2 regions of the Streptomyces sp. NPDC021224 genome follow, and region 1 is predicted to be linked to the other one. Evidence: riboswitches for the same ligand, from Rfam matches in the RefSeq annotation. Region 1 holds a riboswitch; the other holds the start of a gene.
What was found. Region 1 has a riboswitch for ZMP and ZTP ahead of ACH4PY_RS11080 (phosphoribosylaminoimidazolecarboxamide formyltransferase). Riboswitches for the same ligand answer to the same signal wherever they lie in the genome.

Region 1 (7,643 bases):
CCAGCCGTCCATGACCTTGCCCTTGTGCCCGAAGCGCTCCGGCTCGAAGGCGGCGGGGGCGCGCAGCAGCAGGTTCTCGCGTTCGGCGAAGAACTCGTCGCCCGCGGCCATGACCCCGCCGCCGAGCCTGCGGTCGGCGAGGTCCACGAGTCCCGCGAGTCCGCTGTGGGCGCCGGTGGCCGCGCGGTAGTCGGCGTAGGGGTGGCCGCCCGCGTAGGGGAGGGCGCCGCCGGTGAAGCCGGTCAGCGCGGTGAAGGTGCCTGCGGGGCCGCTGCCCGCCCCCGCACCCGTTCCCGTGTCCGTCTGCGTCATGCTGTTCCGCCCCTTCCGTGGTGTCCGCTCGCCGGTCCGTGCTCCTGTGCGGTGTGCTCGTACGGGCTCGGTGTACGTGTGTGCGCCGGGTACGGCCGGGGTCACGAGGCCACGGCGGTACGTTCCCGGTGCTGCTGCGGGCTGATGCCGCGTACCCGCTTGAAGGCCGCGCTGAGCGCGAAGGGGCTGCCGTAGCCGACCCGGCGGGCCACCGCGGCGATCGTGGCGTCCGGCGCGCGCAGCAGGTCGGCGGCCAGGGCGAGCCGCCAGCCGGTGAGGTAGGCCATGGGCGGCTCGCCGACCAGTTCGGTGAAGCGGCGGCCGAGCGCGGCCCGGGAGACGCCGGTGCGCGCGGCGAGGTCCGCGACCGTCCAGGGGTGCGCGGGGTCGTCGTGCAGCAGCCGCAGCGCGGGCCCCACGACGGGGTCGGCCTGCGCGGCGTACCAGGCGGGGGCGGCGGCCTCGGGACGCGCGAACCAGGCCCGCAGCACCGCGATGAGCAGCAGGTCCAGCAGCCGGTCGAGCACCACCTCCTGGCCCGGCTCGTCGCGTACGACCTCGTCGTTGAGCAGGGCGGGCAGCGGGCTGGACCACGCCCCGGCGGGCAGCACGAGCACGCGCGGCAGCGCGGACAGCAGCCGTCCGCCGATCTCGCCGCCCATCTCGTAGGTGCCGGTGACCAGGACGCCGCAGCCGGGCGGCAGTTCGCCGGGCCGTGCGGGGTCGGCGGGGACGTCGCCCCAGGTGCGCACCCCGAGGTCCATCCGCTCGCACAGCTCGACCCCGTCGACGGTGGTGGACACCTGCCCGGGGTGGATGACGATTCGCGGCTCGGTGCCGGGGCCGTCCGCGATCGTGTACGGCTCGGGGCCGCGGACGACGGCGATGTCCCCGGGACGCAGCGGGCGCGTGGGAACGTCGTCGGCGCGTATCCACGCGTCGCCCCGCACCACGTGCACGAGCGTCAGCGGCGCCCGGTCGGCGATCCGCAGCGACCAGGGCGGGGAGAGGACCGAGCGCAGCAGGAAGGCGCCGTGCGCGCGGGGACCGTCCAGCAGGCTGGCCAGGGCATCCATGCGCACAGCCTAGGCGTGGACGCACGCGTATGCGGATGAGCTTTTCGGCGATGGCCGCGCCGTGAGGCGCGCGGATTGACTGAGGTCATGACGCAGACGCCGCAGATGCCCCCGACCCGGCCCGCCCCGTACGCACCGCGGACGCCCGCCGCACCCGCCCTCTTCGGGCCGCCGCAGTCCCCCGGCCCCGGTCCGAGCACCGGCACCGGCCCCGGCCCGCAGGGCGGCGCACCCGCCGCCGGGCCGTGGGGGGCCGCGCCCGCACCCGCGCCCCGGCCCGTACCGCGGCCCGACCTCCGCCCGACCACCCGAGGAGCAGCCGTGAACGGCACCCTCAGCGGCCTCGTGCTGCTCGCCGCGACCCTCACCACCGGGCTGATGGCCGGCCTCTACTTCGCCTTCTCCGTGGCCGTGATGCCCGGCCTCGGCAGGTCCGGCGACCGGACCCTGGTGGAGGCGATGCAGCGCATCAACGTCGCCATCCTCAACGGCTGGTTCACCCTCGCCTTCGGCGGCGCGCTGGTGCTCGGCATCGTCGCGGCGGTGCTGCACCGCGGCGGCCCGGGGCGCCCGGCGCTGCCGTGGATCGTCGCCGGTGTGGTGCTCTACGCGCTGTCGCTGCTGATCACCATGGGGTGCAGCGTGCCGCTCAACAACAAGCTCGCGGACGCGGGCGCGCCCGGACACATCCACGACATGGCGGCGGTCCGGGCGCGCTTCGAATCCGCCTGGATCCACTGGAACATCGCGCGCACCCTGGTCAGCACCGCCGCGCTGGGCTGCCTGGCCTGGGCGATGCGGGTGGCGGCCGGTGCGGGCCGGGCGTGACCCCCGGCGGGCCGGGCCCGGGACGAACAGGGCGGCGCCACGACCCCGTTGGGGGGCGATGCCCGCGGGGGCCCGACACGGCCCCGACAATGGTCGGCATGACGATTCCTGATGCGCCATCACCTCGCACGGAAGACCCCGTCACCGCCGCGCAGGCGCTGCTGCCGCTGGACGGCGGCGACATCCACGTCTGCCAGGACGGCCCCCGCGACGCCCCCGCCCTGCTGCTGGTCCACGGGTCGGGGGCGTCCTCCCTGTCGTGGCAGGCGATGGTGCCGCCGCTGGCCGCCACCCACCGCGTCGTCCGGATCGACCTGCTGGGCCACGGGCGGTCCGCGCAGCCGGCGGACGGCGGGTACGGCATCCCGGAGCAGGCGGACCGGGCGGCGCGGGTGCTGGAGCTGCTGGAGGCCGCACCGGCCGTCGTCGTGGGCCACTCCAGCGGCGGCTACACCGCGGTCGCCCTCGCCGAACGGCACCCGCAGCTGGTGCGCGGGCTGGCTCTCGTCAACACCGGCCCGCGGATCGACGCCCTCACCGCGCAGGACGCGGGCGCCGTCAGCGCGGAGGTGCGGTGGCCGCCGACCGACGAGCAGATCCGCGCCTTCTCCGGCGGCAGCTTCCCCGAAGGCAGCGACGCGCCGCGGATACTGGCCGAGGAACTGCGCCAGATGAGCTTCCGCTCCTTCCTGACGACCATGCGCGCCTCCTACGGCTACCTGGCCGAGCAGCCGGTGCCGGAGCGGCTGGCGGCGCTCGGCACACCCGCCCAGGCCGTCTACGGGGAGCTGGACGGCCGCTGGGTGCCCGCGGCGTACGGCGACTACCGCGCGGTGCCCGGCATCCGCGTCGATCCGCTGCCGGGCGTCGGGCACACCTCGATCCTGGAGGCCCCGGAGCGCGTCGCCGCACTGGTGCTGGCCTTCGCGGCAGGGCTCGGGGACCGCTGAGCGGGGCGGCCGCGTCTGACAGGTCCGCTCCCCTGCCGGGCGGCGCGGGGCTCCGCTAGAGTCGGCCGTGGCCGCGACTGGCGAGGGTGGGCCAACCACCGGGGAGCGGCCGTCCGTTCGCGTGAGCGTCGACCGCCTGGGCGCCTTCCGCCGACGCAGCCCGGCCGTCTCCCGCGCACCGTGAGCCCGTACGCTTCGGGTCCGGCCGCGGGGCACCCCGCCGGGCTCCGAGCGAGGAGGCCTGGACATGCGGTTGCGCTACGGGACGAACCCCCAGCAGACGGCGGCGAGCGCCGTGCCCGTGCGGGCGGGGGCATGGCCGCTGAGAGTGCTGAACGGCGAGCCGTCGTACATCAACCTGCTGGACGCGCTGAGCGGCTGGCAGCTGGTCAGGGAGGCCGCGGGCGCGCTGGGCCAGCCGGCCGCGGCCTCCTTCAAGCATGTCTCGCCGGCCGGGGCGGCACTCGCCGGACCGCTGGAGGCAGGCGCCGCCGCGCTCTACCGCACCGACCCGGGCGCGGGCGCGCTGACCAGCGCCTACGTCCGGGCGCGGGACGCCGATCCGAAGTCCTCCTACGGCGACCTCGCCGCGGTGTCGCATCCGGTCGACGCCGAACTGGCCGATCTGCTGGGCCATGTGGTGAGCGACGGCATCATCGCGCCGGGCTTCGAACCGGGCACGGTGGCCGCGCTGCGCCGCAAGAAGAAGGGCCGCTTCCTGGTGATCGAGGCGGACCCGGATTTCGTCGCGCCGCCGCAGGAGGAGCGCGAGCTGCACGGGCTGCGGCTGACGCAGGCACGGGACGACGTGCCGCTGCACGCCGGGCTGCTGGACGACGTGGTGTGCGGCGGGCCGCTGTCCACGTCCGCCGCTGCGGACCTGCTGCTGGGGCTGGCCGTGGTGCGCCACACCCAGTCCAACTCGGTCTGCTACGTGCGGGACGGGGTCACGCTGGGCATCGGGGCGGGGCAGCAGTCCCGGGTGGACTGCACGCGGCTGGCGGGCGCGAAGGCGGACCTGTGGTGGCTGCGCCGCCACCCGGCGGTGCCCGCGCTGCATTTCCTGCCCTCGGTACGCCGCCAGGAGCGCGTCAACTGGCAGGTGCGCTTCGCCGAGGGCGACATGACCGCGGACGAGCGCACCCGTTTCGGCCGGGCGCTGGCCGTGCCGGCGGACGACCTGGGCGCGGGTGAGCGGCGGGCCTGGGCGGCGGGCCTGACGTCGGTCGCCTTCGCCTCGGACGGCGCGCTGCCCTTCCGGGACAACGTCGACCACGCCGCCCGGCACGGGGTGCGCTGGATCGCCGAGCCCGGCGGCTCGATCCGCTCGGGCGACGTCGCCGACGCCTGCCGGGAGCACGGCATCACCCTCGTCCACACCCGCCTGCGGCTCTTCCGGCACTGACGCCCGCCCCGGGGAGCGGCCGGGAGGGGCGCCACCCGCGTCATCCGCCGAAGGCGCCGTGCCGCCCCTCCCCCGCGGTGAAGCGGGCCACACCCCGCGCCGCCTGCGCCAGTGAGACCCACCCGTGCGCCAGCTCGACGGCCAGCGCCTCGTCCTGCGGCAGGCCCTCCTGCTCCAGCAGGGCCAGCCGGTCCTGGCGCAGGCACACCTGCGGGAAGGCGGCGATCTCGGCGGCCAGCCGCTCGGCCGCCGCGCGCGCGGTGCCGTCGGGCACGACGCGGTCGGCCAGGCCGATGGCCAGCGCCTCCGCCGATTCCACCGGGCGGCCGGTGAGCACCAGGTCCATGGCCCGGCCCGCGCCGACGATCCGGGGCAGCCGTACCGTGCCGCCGTCGATCAGCGGGACGCCCCAGCGGCGGCAGAAGACGCCGAGGACGGCCGACTCCTCGACGACCCGCAGGTCGCACCACAGCGCCAGCTCCAGCCCGCCCGCGACCGCGTGGCCCGCGACGGCCGCGATCACCGGCTTGCCGAGCCGCATCCGGGTCGGGCCCATCGGCCCGTCGGCGTCGGGGCCCCGCGCACCGGACGGGTCGGTGACGCGGTTGCCGCGTTCGGTGCCGATCGCCGTCAGGTCGGCGCCGGAGCAGAACGTGCCGCCCTCGCCCCAGAGCACGGCGACGCAGGCCTCCTCGTCGGCGTCGAACGCCCGGAAGGCGTCGGCCAGCGCGCGTGCGGTGGGGCCGTCGACCGCGTTGCGCACCGCACGGCGCGACAGCACGACCGTGGTCACCGGCCCGTTCCGCTCGGTGCGGACGGCGGGCTGCTCCTGCTCCTGCTCCTGGTCCTGCCCCTCGGCCTGTCCGGGCACGGCGGCTCCTTCCGTCTGCGTTCGTCGGGTCAGCGGTGCTCCTGGACGAGCACCGCCGAGGTGCCCGGCTCCAGGGCCCGGAAGACATGGGCGAGGTCCCCCGGGTAGGCGATGTAGTCGCCCGGCCCGATCTCCACCGGCTCCTCCGCGACCCCGACGAGCGCCCGCCCGGTGCTGAGCACCACGTGCTCCACGACCCCCGGCATGTGCGGGTCGGACTCCCGCGCGCTGCCGGGCTGGGCGGTCACCAGGTAGATGTCGCGCCGGATGCCGGGCGGTGAGGAGGCGAGCAGCACGGCGACGTACTCGGCCCGCTCGGCGGCGAAGGCCGGCCCCTCACCGGCCCTGATGACCTGCACCTGGGGCCGTGGCGGATCCACGAGCTGGGCGAAGGGCACGTCGAGGGTGACACTGAGCGCCCACAGCGTCTCCACGCTGGGGTTGCCCGTGCCCGACTCCAGCTGGGACAGCGTGGACTTGGCGATGCCCGCCCGCCGGGCGACCTCGGCGAGCGACAGCCCGGCCCGCCGCCGTTCCCGCTGCAGCCCGGCCCCGATCACGTCCAGCGGCGGCCCTCCGCGCGGGGCCCCGTCCTGCGGCACGTCCGCTCCCTTCGTTCGCTCTATCGGTCGATGCGTTCTCCTTGACGAACGCTTCGTCAGATGTTCAGTATAGACGGCGATGCGTTCGATACAGCGAACAAGACGGCTGCCCTTTCCCCGCCCCCTCCTTCCTCACGCCCCGGGCCTGGCCCGGGACATCGCCCTGGTCTGCGCCGCCGACGCCGTGGTCGGCGTGTCCTTCGGCGCCCTCTCCGTCGGCCTCGGGCTGCCGCCCTGGCTCCCGGTGCTGCTGTCCGTGGTCGTCTTCGCAGGCGCGGCGCAATTCCTCTTCGTCGGTCTGGTGGCGGCGGGCGGCAACCCGGTCGCCGCGGTGGCCGCCGGGCTCCTGGTCAACGCCCGCCACCTCCCCTTCGGCTTCGCCGTGGGCGACGCCCTCGGCTCGGGCTGGCCGCGCCGCATCGCCGGGAGCCATCTGATGGTCGACGAGACCGTGGCCTTCACACTGGCCCAGCGCGAGCCGCCGCACCGGCGCACGGCCTACTGGCTGTGCGGCACCGGCCTGTTCGCGAGCTGGAACGCCGGTGTGCTGCTGGGCGTCTACGGCGGCCACGCCCTGCACGACACCGACGCCCTCGGCCTGGACGCGGCCTTCCCCGCCGTACTGGTCGCCCTGCTGCTCCCCTCGCTGCGCACGGCCGGGACCCGCCGCGCCGCGCTCGCCGGCGCGCTGGTCGCGCTCGCGACGGCACCCTTCCTGCCCGCGGGGCTGCCCGTGCTCCTCGCCCTCGTGGGTGTCGCCGCCGAGGGGCACCGACGCCCCGCCGCCCCGGAGGACGCCCGGTGAGCGGCGGCGCCCAGTTGCTCGCGGCCACCGCCGTGCTCGGCGCGGGCACCTTCGCCTTCCGCTTCGCCGGTCCGGCGCTGCGCTCCCGCGTCACCCTGCCGCCCGCGCTCGAACGTCTGCTGGCGACCGCCGTGGTCGTACTGCTCGCCGCCCTCGTCGCCACCTCGGCGCTCACCGACGGGCACGCCCTGGCGGGTCCGGCCCGGCCCGCGGGTGTCGCCGTCGGGGCGCTGTGCGCCTGGCGCAGAGCCCCCTTCCTCGTCGTCGTCCTCGCCGCCGCGGCGGCCACCGCCTTGCTGCGCCTCCTCTCCGTGCCCTGACCGGGCCTCAGCTCACCGCACCGCCTCCGCCTCCGGCACCAGGAGTTGGCCGAACTCGGAGGCGACAGCAGGAATGCAGGTCGTGTTACGTGTCATGTCTCCGTCGCTTCACGCCTCTCCGTCACCGTCCTGACGGAGAGCCATCCCCCACAGGAGGACACGTGACCGGTCCGCTCACCCGCCGCCTTCCGCTCCGCCGCGCCGCCGCGCGGACGGGACGCGCCGCCCTGCTCGGCGCCCTCGCGGCCTGCCTCGCCTTCACCGCCACCGGCCCGGCCGCCTCGGCCGACACCGACGCACTGCCGCTGTCCGGCGCCACCACGTCCGGCCTGCACAACAGCTACGATCCCGCCTCCTTCACTTATCTCGCCCAGGCGCTCGACACCGGCACGTCGATGATCGAGCTCGACGTCTGGGACGACTTCGTCACCCAGGAGTGGAAGGTCAGCCACTCCAACCCGCTGGGCAACAGCA
Region 2 (7,643 bases), on a different contig from region 1:
GCGGTCCACCACGAGGCCGACCGCGCCGCTGCGCCCGTCGGACAGCGCACGGGCCGCGCTGCTGGGGTGCCAGCCCATCCGCGCCGCGATCTCCAGGATCCTGGCCCTGGTCTGCTCCGAGACCCCCGCCTTGCCGTTGAGCGCGTAGGACACGGCGCCCTTGGACACACCGGCGGCCTCGGCGATGTCGGCGATGGTGGGACGCTTCTTGGGGCTCATGGGGCCTCGATACGGCGGACGGCCCGCGGGCCCGCGCGCCGGTCCCGGATGACGGGCCGACGGGCGGACTGACGGGTGATCGGGTGATCGGCGCCCATACCTTAACAACGCGGACGGCGGCCCGGCACGGCTGCCGGACCCCCGTCCCACCGCACGCCGGGCGGCACCGTGCGGTGGCCCCGGCGTCAGCCGCGGGTCGCGGCGATCTCCAGCCGCACGTAGTCGACGACCGGCTCCGCCAGGCGCGCGGCCACCGCCTTCACGAACGGCTCGCGGTCGTCCTCGGCCATCGCGTCCAGATAGGGGCCCAGCACGACGGTGGCGAGGAAGGCCTCCAGCTGCTCACCCGGCTCGAAGCGGGCCGGGTCGGGCCGCAGCAGCACCTCGATGTCGGTGAAGCCCGCTTCGGCCAGCCGCTGCCGGGTGTCCTCGACGCCGGCGAACTCCCAGACGTCGCGCGCCTCGCCGGTCACCTCGGCGACCGCGGCGTTGACCGCCGCGATGTTGCCCTGGCCGCCGCACTCGGTGACCAGCCGGGCGCCCGGCCGCATCCGCCCGGCCAGCGAGGAGAAGAGGGCGGCGTGGTCCTCGATCCAGTGGAAGGCGGCGACGCTGAAGACGGCGTCCACCTCGCCGTCGAAGGGCAGCGGCTTCGTCAGGTCGGCGTGCACGACCTCGACCCGGTCCAGCCGGCCGGACAGCCGCTCACGCAACTGGTCCAGCATGCGGACGGATCCGTCCACGGCGACCACCTGCCCCTGCGGCAGCCGGTCGAGCAGACCCTCGGTGTCGCGGCCGGTGCCGCAGCCCGCGTCGAGCACCCGCTCGTCGCCCCGCAGCTCCAGCCGCCCCAGCGTGCGGCGGCCCCAGCCCAGGTGGGGCAGGGGCAGCGAGTCGTAGGTCTTGGCGTCCCATTCGCGAGGCATGCTCGGCTCTCCCGTGGCCATGTCCCGCCGCGGCGCGGCGGGTTCGACAGCGACACTACGCCCGCTGTCCGTATAGTGACACCGCCATCTTACAATGTGGACTGCGCAGGGGTCGACCAGACCGGCCTCCGGTCCTTGTCCACCAGGGCCGCACGCACCCCCTCCTGGAAGTCGGCGCTGCCCGCCGTACGGCACGCCAGTTCCAGTTCACGGGCCAGGCACTCCTCCAGCGTCGATCCCGCACCCGCCCGCAGCAGGCCCGCGGTGGCCGCGAGGCTCGCGGGCGAGGCGGCGTCGAGCAGCGCGAGCGTGTCCGCCGCCCACCGCGCGTCCTCGGTCTCGGCCACCAGCCGGGCCCGCACGCGCGCCGGGTCCGGCTCGGCGAAGCAGCGGGCCACGGCGGCGGCGTGCGCGGGGCGCTCCGGGACGGGACGTGCGAAGCTGCGCAGGACCGCGTCCGGGGGCGTGCCGTCCGCGGTCAGCGCGGCCCGCAGGGCGGGCAGCTCGGCTGCGGGCACATGGTGCGTCGCGAGCCCGCAGGCCACCGCGTCCGGTCCGCCGATCCGCGCGCCGGTCAGGCCCAGGTACCAGCCGTAGGCGCCCGGCAGCCGCGGCAGGAAGTGGCTCGCGCCGATGTCGGGGAAGAAGCCGATGGCCGTCTCCGGCATCGCCAGCGACGCGCGCTCGGTGACCACCCGGGCGGACCCGTGCACCGAGATGCCGAGCCCGCCGCCCATCGCGTAGCCGTCGACGAGCGCGGTGTACGGCTTCGGGTAGCGCGCGATCAGCGCGTTGAGGCCGTACTCGGCGGTGAAGTAGCCCCGCACGGCGTCCTCGTCGCCCGACGCGCCCGCAGCCCGCACCGCCACGATGTCGCCGCCCGCGCAGAACGCCCTGGGCGAGGTACTGACGACCAGGACGGAGCGGACGGCCGGGTCGTCCCGCCACCGCACCAGCGCGTCCGTCATGAGCCGCACCATCGTGAGGTCGAGCGCGTTGAGGGCGGCCGGGCGGTCCAGCTCGATCACCGCCGTGCCGTCCGCCCCGACCCGGGTCTGCACCGGTGCGGGCCCGTTGCTGCCTGCCATGCGGCTCCTTCCGCCGTCGCCTGCCCCCATCAAACACCGCCCGCCCTCCGCCCTGAGCTGCGGTGCCGCCCGCCCCGGACGGCGCGGGCGGCGCGCTCCCCCGGTGTGCCCGCCGGGCGGGGTTGGTAGGCTCGGGGCGGAGCCGTGACTGGCGCGCTGGGATGGGGTCAACCATCGGGGAGCGGCTCGACCGGAAAGATCCGGAAGATCGAAGTGCCGTGCGCCTGGGCCGTCCCGTTGACCAACCGGAGGACCGCCGTGGCCGCGCCCGAACAGCCGTACAGCACCGAGTCGATCGCCTTCCGCAGTGCCCTGGACGTGATCCGGGGTGTCGAGCCGCGTGTCGCGGACGCCATCGCCGGTGAGCTGACCGACCAGCGCGAGATGCTCAAGCTGATCGCCAGCGAGAACTACGCGTCGCCCGCCGTGCTGCTGGCGATGGGCAACTGGTTCAGCGACAAGTACGCCGAGGGCACCATCGGCCGCCGTTTCTACGCGGGCTGCCGCAACGTCGACACCGTCGAGGCGCTCGCCGCCGAGCACGCCCGCAGCGTCTTCGGCGCCTCGCACGCGTATGTACAGCCGCACTCCGGGATCGACGCGAACCTGGTGGCCTTCTGGGCGGTGCTCTCCCAGAAGGTCGAGACCCCGGGCCTGGCCAGGGCCGGGGTGCGGCAGGTCAACGACCTGTCGGAGCAGGACTGGGCGCAGTTGCGCGCCGAGTTCGGCAACCAGCGGATGCTCGGCATGTCGCTGGACGCCGGCGGCCACCTCACCCACGGCTTCCGGCCGAACATCTCCGGCAAGATGTTCGACCAGCGCAGTTACGGCACGGACCCGCAGACCGGCCTGCTGGACTACGACGCGCTGCGCGAGACCGCGCGCGAGTTCCGCCCGCTCATCATCGTCGCGGGCTACTCCGCCTATCCGCGGCTGGTCAACTTCCGCATCATGCGGGAGATCGCCGACGAGGTCGGCGCGACGCTCATGGTCGACATGGCGCACTTCGCGGGCCTGGTCGCGGGCAAGGTGCTGACCGGCGACTTCGACCCGGTGCCGCACGCGAACATCGTGACCACCACGACTCACAAGTCGCTGCGCGGCCCGCGCGGCGGCATGGTGCTGTGCGACGACTCGCTCGCCGAGCACGTCGACCGGGGCTGCCCGATGGTGCTGGGCGGGCCGCTGCCGCACGTCATGGCGGCGAAGGCGGTGGCGCTCGCGGAGGCCTCCCGGCCCGAGTTCGGGGCCTATGCGCACCGGATCGTCGACAACGCGCGGTCGCTCGCCGAGGGCCTGCTGAACCGCGGTGCGAAGCTCGTGACCGGCGGCACCGACAACCACCTGGTGCTCATCGACGTGTCGGGCTACGGGCTGACGGGCCGGCAGGCGGAGGCGGCGCTGCTGGACGCGGGCATCGTCACCAACCGCAACTCCGTCCCGCAGGACCCGAACGGCGCCTGGTACACCTCCGGCATCCGCATCGGCACCCCGGCGCTCACCACCCGCGGGCTCGGCGCGCCGGAGATGGACGAGATCGCCGGGCTGATCCACACCGTGCTGTCCGGGACGACGGCCGCGGCCGCGCCCAAGGGCGGGCTGTCGAAGGCGCACCACGTGCTGGACGCCGCGGTTGCCGACGAGGTCGCCAAGCGCGCGGCGGACCTGCTGTCCGGCTTCCCGCTCTACCCCGGCATCGACCTGAGCTGACGTGACGGGCGCGCCGGTGCGCGCCCCGCGAGGAAGGGTGAGGGCCCGGCCGTCCGGCCGGGCCCTCACCCTTTTCCTGTCCTTGCCGCCCGGCGGGCGGGGCTCACTCGAACGACCAGAGCACCCCGTGGCCGGCGATCGTCAGCGCGACCTGGACGGCGACGCCGGCCACGCCGAGGGCGAGGCCGAGCAGGGCGCGGCCGCGGCGGCGGGTGCCGCGGCGGAGCGCGACGAGGGCCAGCACGATCGCGGCGGGGCCGAGCACGAGGTTCAGCACGAGCAGGCCGGGCAGGCCGAGCAGGAAGGACGCGACGGCCATGCCGTCGGCGTCGCGGGTGGTCGCGGCCGGAGCGCCGGCCGGGACCGGATGGGCTGCGGAGTTCACGGTGTCCTCTTCCGTTTCCGTGGGCGGTGGTCGGGTGGGGGCGGGCGGCGCGGGGACGGCGCCGGGGCGGGTGTCAGCCGCGGCGGCGCGCGACGGCCTCGCGTACGGCGAAGGCGAGCAGCCACGCGGCGACGGCCGCGGACGCGACGCCGAAGACGGTGAGCGGCATATGAGCGGCGGCGCCCATGATGACGCCGATGCCGAGCAGGAAGACGACAAGGGCCATACCGGCGGCACCTCCAGTCGGTCGGAGATTCGGAAAACAGTTGTTCACTGACTGACGAGTCTAGTAGTAGCGGGAGTCGGAGAACGGTTGTTTACTGAATGACATGAGTCACACACCAGGGGTCCGGCAGGCCCAGAAGGAGCAGACCCGGCAGGCGCTGCTGGACGCGGGGCTGCGACTGCTGGACCGGCAGAGCCTCAGCAGCCTCGGCCTGCGCGAGGTCACCCGGGAGGTCGGCGTCGCACCCGCCGCCTTCTACCGGCACTTCCCGGGCATGGCCGCGCTGGGCGTGGCGCTGGTCGGCGAGGCGCTGGGCAGCCTGCACGCGGTCGTCCGGGAGGTCATGGCGGACGGTACGGACCACGCGGCGACCGGGGACGGGGCGGACCCCGGCGACCCGGCGGACCTCATCGACCGCGCGGTGGCGCTCACCGTCGCGTACGCCGACGAGCACCGCGCGCACGTCCGCTTCATCGCGCGCGAGCGCTACGGCGGGGTGCGCCCGGTGCGCGAGGCCATCGCCGCCGAACTGGAGCGCTTCACCGGCGAGGTGGCCGACGGGCTCGCCGCCCAGCCGGACTCCGCGGGCTGGCGGCCCGCCGAACTGCGGGTGCTGGCCGGGCTGTACGTGGACCACATGGTGCTGACCGCGGCGGCCGTCATGGAGGCGCCGCCGGACGACACGGCGGTCCGGGCCTCGATCGCCGAGACGGCCGCCTTGCGGATGCGGATCGTCAGCCTCGGCCGCCGCCACTGGCCGCGCGAACGCGCGGGCGGCGACGGCGTCGGCTGAGACCGGCGGTACGGTTCACCGGCGCGGACGGTGGCCCGTCCGCGCCGGCGGCCCTCCCCCCGGCACGCCCGCCCCCTCCCTGGCGCGGGCGTACCCGGTGCCCGGAGACACCAGTTCGTCTGATCATCGTCACGGCTCCCGCGGCCGGGGAGGACAGAACGCGCCAGGAGTCGAACGCGACGCGCCAGCAGGAGGTTAGGCTTCCGGAAGTCCGGCGGCGCCGCGCGTACCGCTCCCCTCCGGCCCGCCCGACGTCCGCACACCCCCACGCCGCAGACTCGCGAGGTGCCCGGAATGCCGCCGCCCCTGACGTCCCCGCCGCCCGCCGTGGCCGCGCAGAACGCCGGGCCGACCGAGAGCGTCGCCCTTCCCCGGCTGATTGCCCGCGCCGCCGCGACCGGTGACACGCAGGCCCGTTCGCTGCTGCGCGCGGCGGGGCTGCCGCCCGGCGTGCTCGACGGCCCGGTGACCGCGCGCGTGCCGTCGATGCACCTGTACCGGCTGTGGACCGAGGTGCTCGGCCGTACCGGACGGCAGGACGCGGGCCTGCTGACCGCCGCGGCCTACCGGCACGGCCAGTTCGACCTCTTCGACTACCTCTTCAGCACCGCGCCCACGCTGGGCGAGGGGCTGGCGGTCACGGGCACCTACCTGCACCTGCTGAGCGACGGCTCCGCGCTGGACACCGAGGAGTCGGACGAGGAGGTGACCATCACCTACGGCGCGCTGCTGCCGGACAGCGAACTGCGCGGACCGGTGGCGGAGTTCGTCCTCGGGGCCTTCACCCAGGTGATCCGGCACAGCACCGGCGGCGCGGTCACCCCCGCGCGTGTCTCCTTCGCCCACCGGGCGCCGCGCAGGACCGGCGGCCACACGGAGCTGTTCGGCGGCGGGAGCCTCCACTTCGGCACCGGCGCCGACAGCATCACCCTGACCCGCCGGGCCCTGGACACCCCGCTGCCCGGCGCGGACCCGGCGCTCGCGGCCATCATCCGGCGCACCGCTGCGGCCGTCCCGCCGCCCCGGCCCACGGGACCGCTGCCCGACCTGCGGCGGGCGATCCTCACGCAGTTCGCCGACGACCGCCCGTCGCTGGCCACCGCCGCCCGGCAGCTCGCGGTCAGCCCGCGCACCCTGCAACGCCGGCTGGCCGAGTCCGGCACCACCTGGCGGGCGGAACTGGACGCCGTGCGACAGGAGTTCTCCCTGGGCCTGCGGCGTACCGGAAACTGGTCGGCGCAGCAGGCCGCGGCCCGGCTCGGCTACGCCGAGGCCCGCTCGCTGCGGCGGGCGCGGAGCCGCTGGGGCGTCCGCGAGGACGGGAACCCGGCGGACGGCGACGGGCCCAGGGCCACGGAAGGCACCGGCGGACCGGCGACGGAAGAAGGGACGCGGCAGCCATGACGGCGGACGGCGAGCACGGACAGCACGAGCGCACCGAGCGCGGTGACCCGGTCTGCTGGCTGGAGCGGGTCTGCGACGAATGCGGCGCGATGCGCGAGGACATGAAGGCCCCCCGCTGCGCCCGCTGCGGCACTCCCTTCCCCGGACCGGAGCCGGACGGCGCCCCCCACCCCGCGGACTGACCGCCGCAGACCGCCGCAGACCGCCGCAGACGCCGCGACCGTGCGCCCTGACACCTCTGACGCGAGGGGCCGTTGCGGCAGGAGCGCGGCGGGTTGCGTACGGGGCGCGCGGGGCCGGAACGTATCGCGAGAAGCGCGAAAATCGGCCGCACGCCCGGAAATGTCGGCGTTCGCGGGCGCAATCGGCGACGGTCCTACTACCCTGAGTCGCCGGGGTTGCGGTACGGCGGAGGCCGGGAGGACCGTATGGACGGCGAGGTCGCGGACACGGCGGAACCCGAGCGCGCGGGCGGCACACCCGCGGACCAGCTCGCAGGACTGCTCGCCCGAGCGGTCGGCGGAATCGAGGCGGCGCACGAACTGGACGCGTTACGGGCCGCGTTGATGCACCACTGCGGCCTGCAGTCCTGCCGCCACGCCAAGGGCCCGCCGCGCCGGATGAACCGGCGGACCTTCCGGCACAGCTTCCTCATGCCGGACGGCGACGTGCGGCTGGTGTGGGAGCTGGAGCACGACACCCGGCCCGACGGGCTGCCGCACCGCACGCTCTTCACACAGCCCGAGGACCTGGCGCTCGCCGAGTGGGAGGTCGACCTGGCCTTCGGCGGTCCGAGCGGCCCGCCCGAGGTGCCCTACGCCGCCCTCGGCGGAGCACCGCGGGACACCGGCCCGGCGGACGGCACCCGCACCGGTGTTCCGGCCACGGGCGA

Region 2: another riboswitch for ZMP and ZTP. It lies ahead of ACH4PY_RS12535 (glycine hydroxymethyltransferase); the one in region 1 lies ahead of ACH4PY_RS11080 (phosphoribosylaminoimidazolecarboxamide formyltransferase).

The regions. Positions count from the first base shown of each region.
Region 1 covers NZ_JBIRPW010000003.1:594,253-601,895, reverse strand. The annotation lists gene alc (allantoicase) at 1-312, opposite strand, end outside; gene ACH4PY_RS11095 (AraC family transcriptional regulator) at 414-1,388, opposite strand; gene ACH4PY_RS11090 (DUF1772 domain-containing protein) at 1,476-2,216, shown strand; gene ACH4PY_RS11085 (alpha/beta fold hydrolase) at 2,315-3,166, shown strand; ZMP/ZTP riboswitch at 3,230-3,315, shown strand; gene ACH4PY_RS11080 (phosphoribosylaminoimidazolecarboxamide formyltransferase) at 3,414-4,571, shown strand; gene ACH4PY_RS11075 (crotonase/enoyl-CoA hydratase family protein) at 4,612-5,442, opposite strand; gene ACH4PY_RS11070 (helix-turn-helix domain-containing protein) at 5,472-6,044, opposite strand; gene ACH4PY_RS11065 (AzlC family ABC transporter permease) at 6,124-6,849, shown strand; gene ACH4PY_RS11060 (AzlD domain-containing protein) at 6,846-7,169, shown strand; gene ACH4PY_RS11055 (phosphatidylinositol-specific phospholipase C domain-containing protein) at 7,331-7,643, shown strand, end outside.
Region 2 covers NZ_JBIRPW010000004.1:183,995-191,637, forward strand. The annotation lists gene ACH4PY_RS12520 (LacI family DNA-binding transcriptional regulator) at 1-219, opposite strand, end outside; gene ACH4PY_RS12525 (class I SAM-dependent methyltransferase) at 405-1,145, opposite strand; gene ACH4PY_RS12530 (enoyl-CoA hydratase/isomerase family protein) at 1,235-2,233, opposite strand; ZMP/ZTP riboswitch at 2,368-2,470, shown strand; gene ACH4PY_RS12535 (glycine hydroxymethyltransferase) at 2,492-3,943, shown strand; gene ACH4PY_RS12540 (DUF4190 domain-containing protein) at 4,047-4,328, opposite strand; gene ACH4PY_RS12545 (hypothetical protein) at 4,402-4,554, opposite strand; gene ACH4PY_RS12550 (TetR family transcriptional regulator) at 4,658-5,347, shown strand; gene ACH4PY_RS12555 (AraC family transcriptional regulator ligand-binding domain-containing protein) at 5,642-6,751, shown strand; gene ACH4PY_RS12560 (hypothetical protein) at 6,748-6,933, shown strand; gene ACH4PY_RS12565 (DUF6227 family protein) at 7,180-7,643, shown strand, end outside.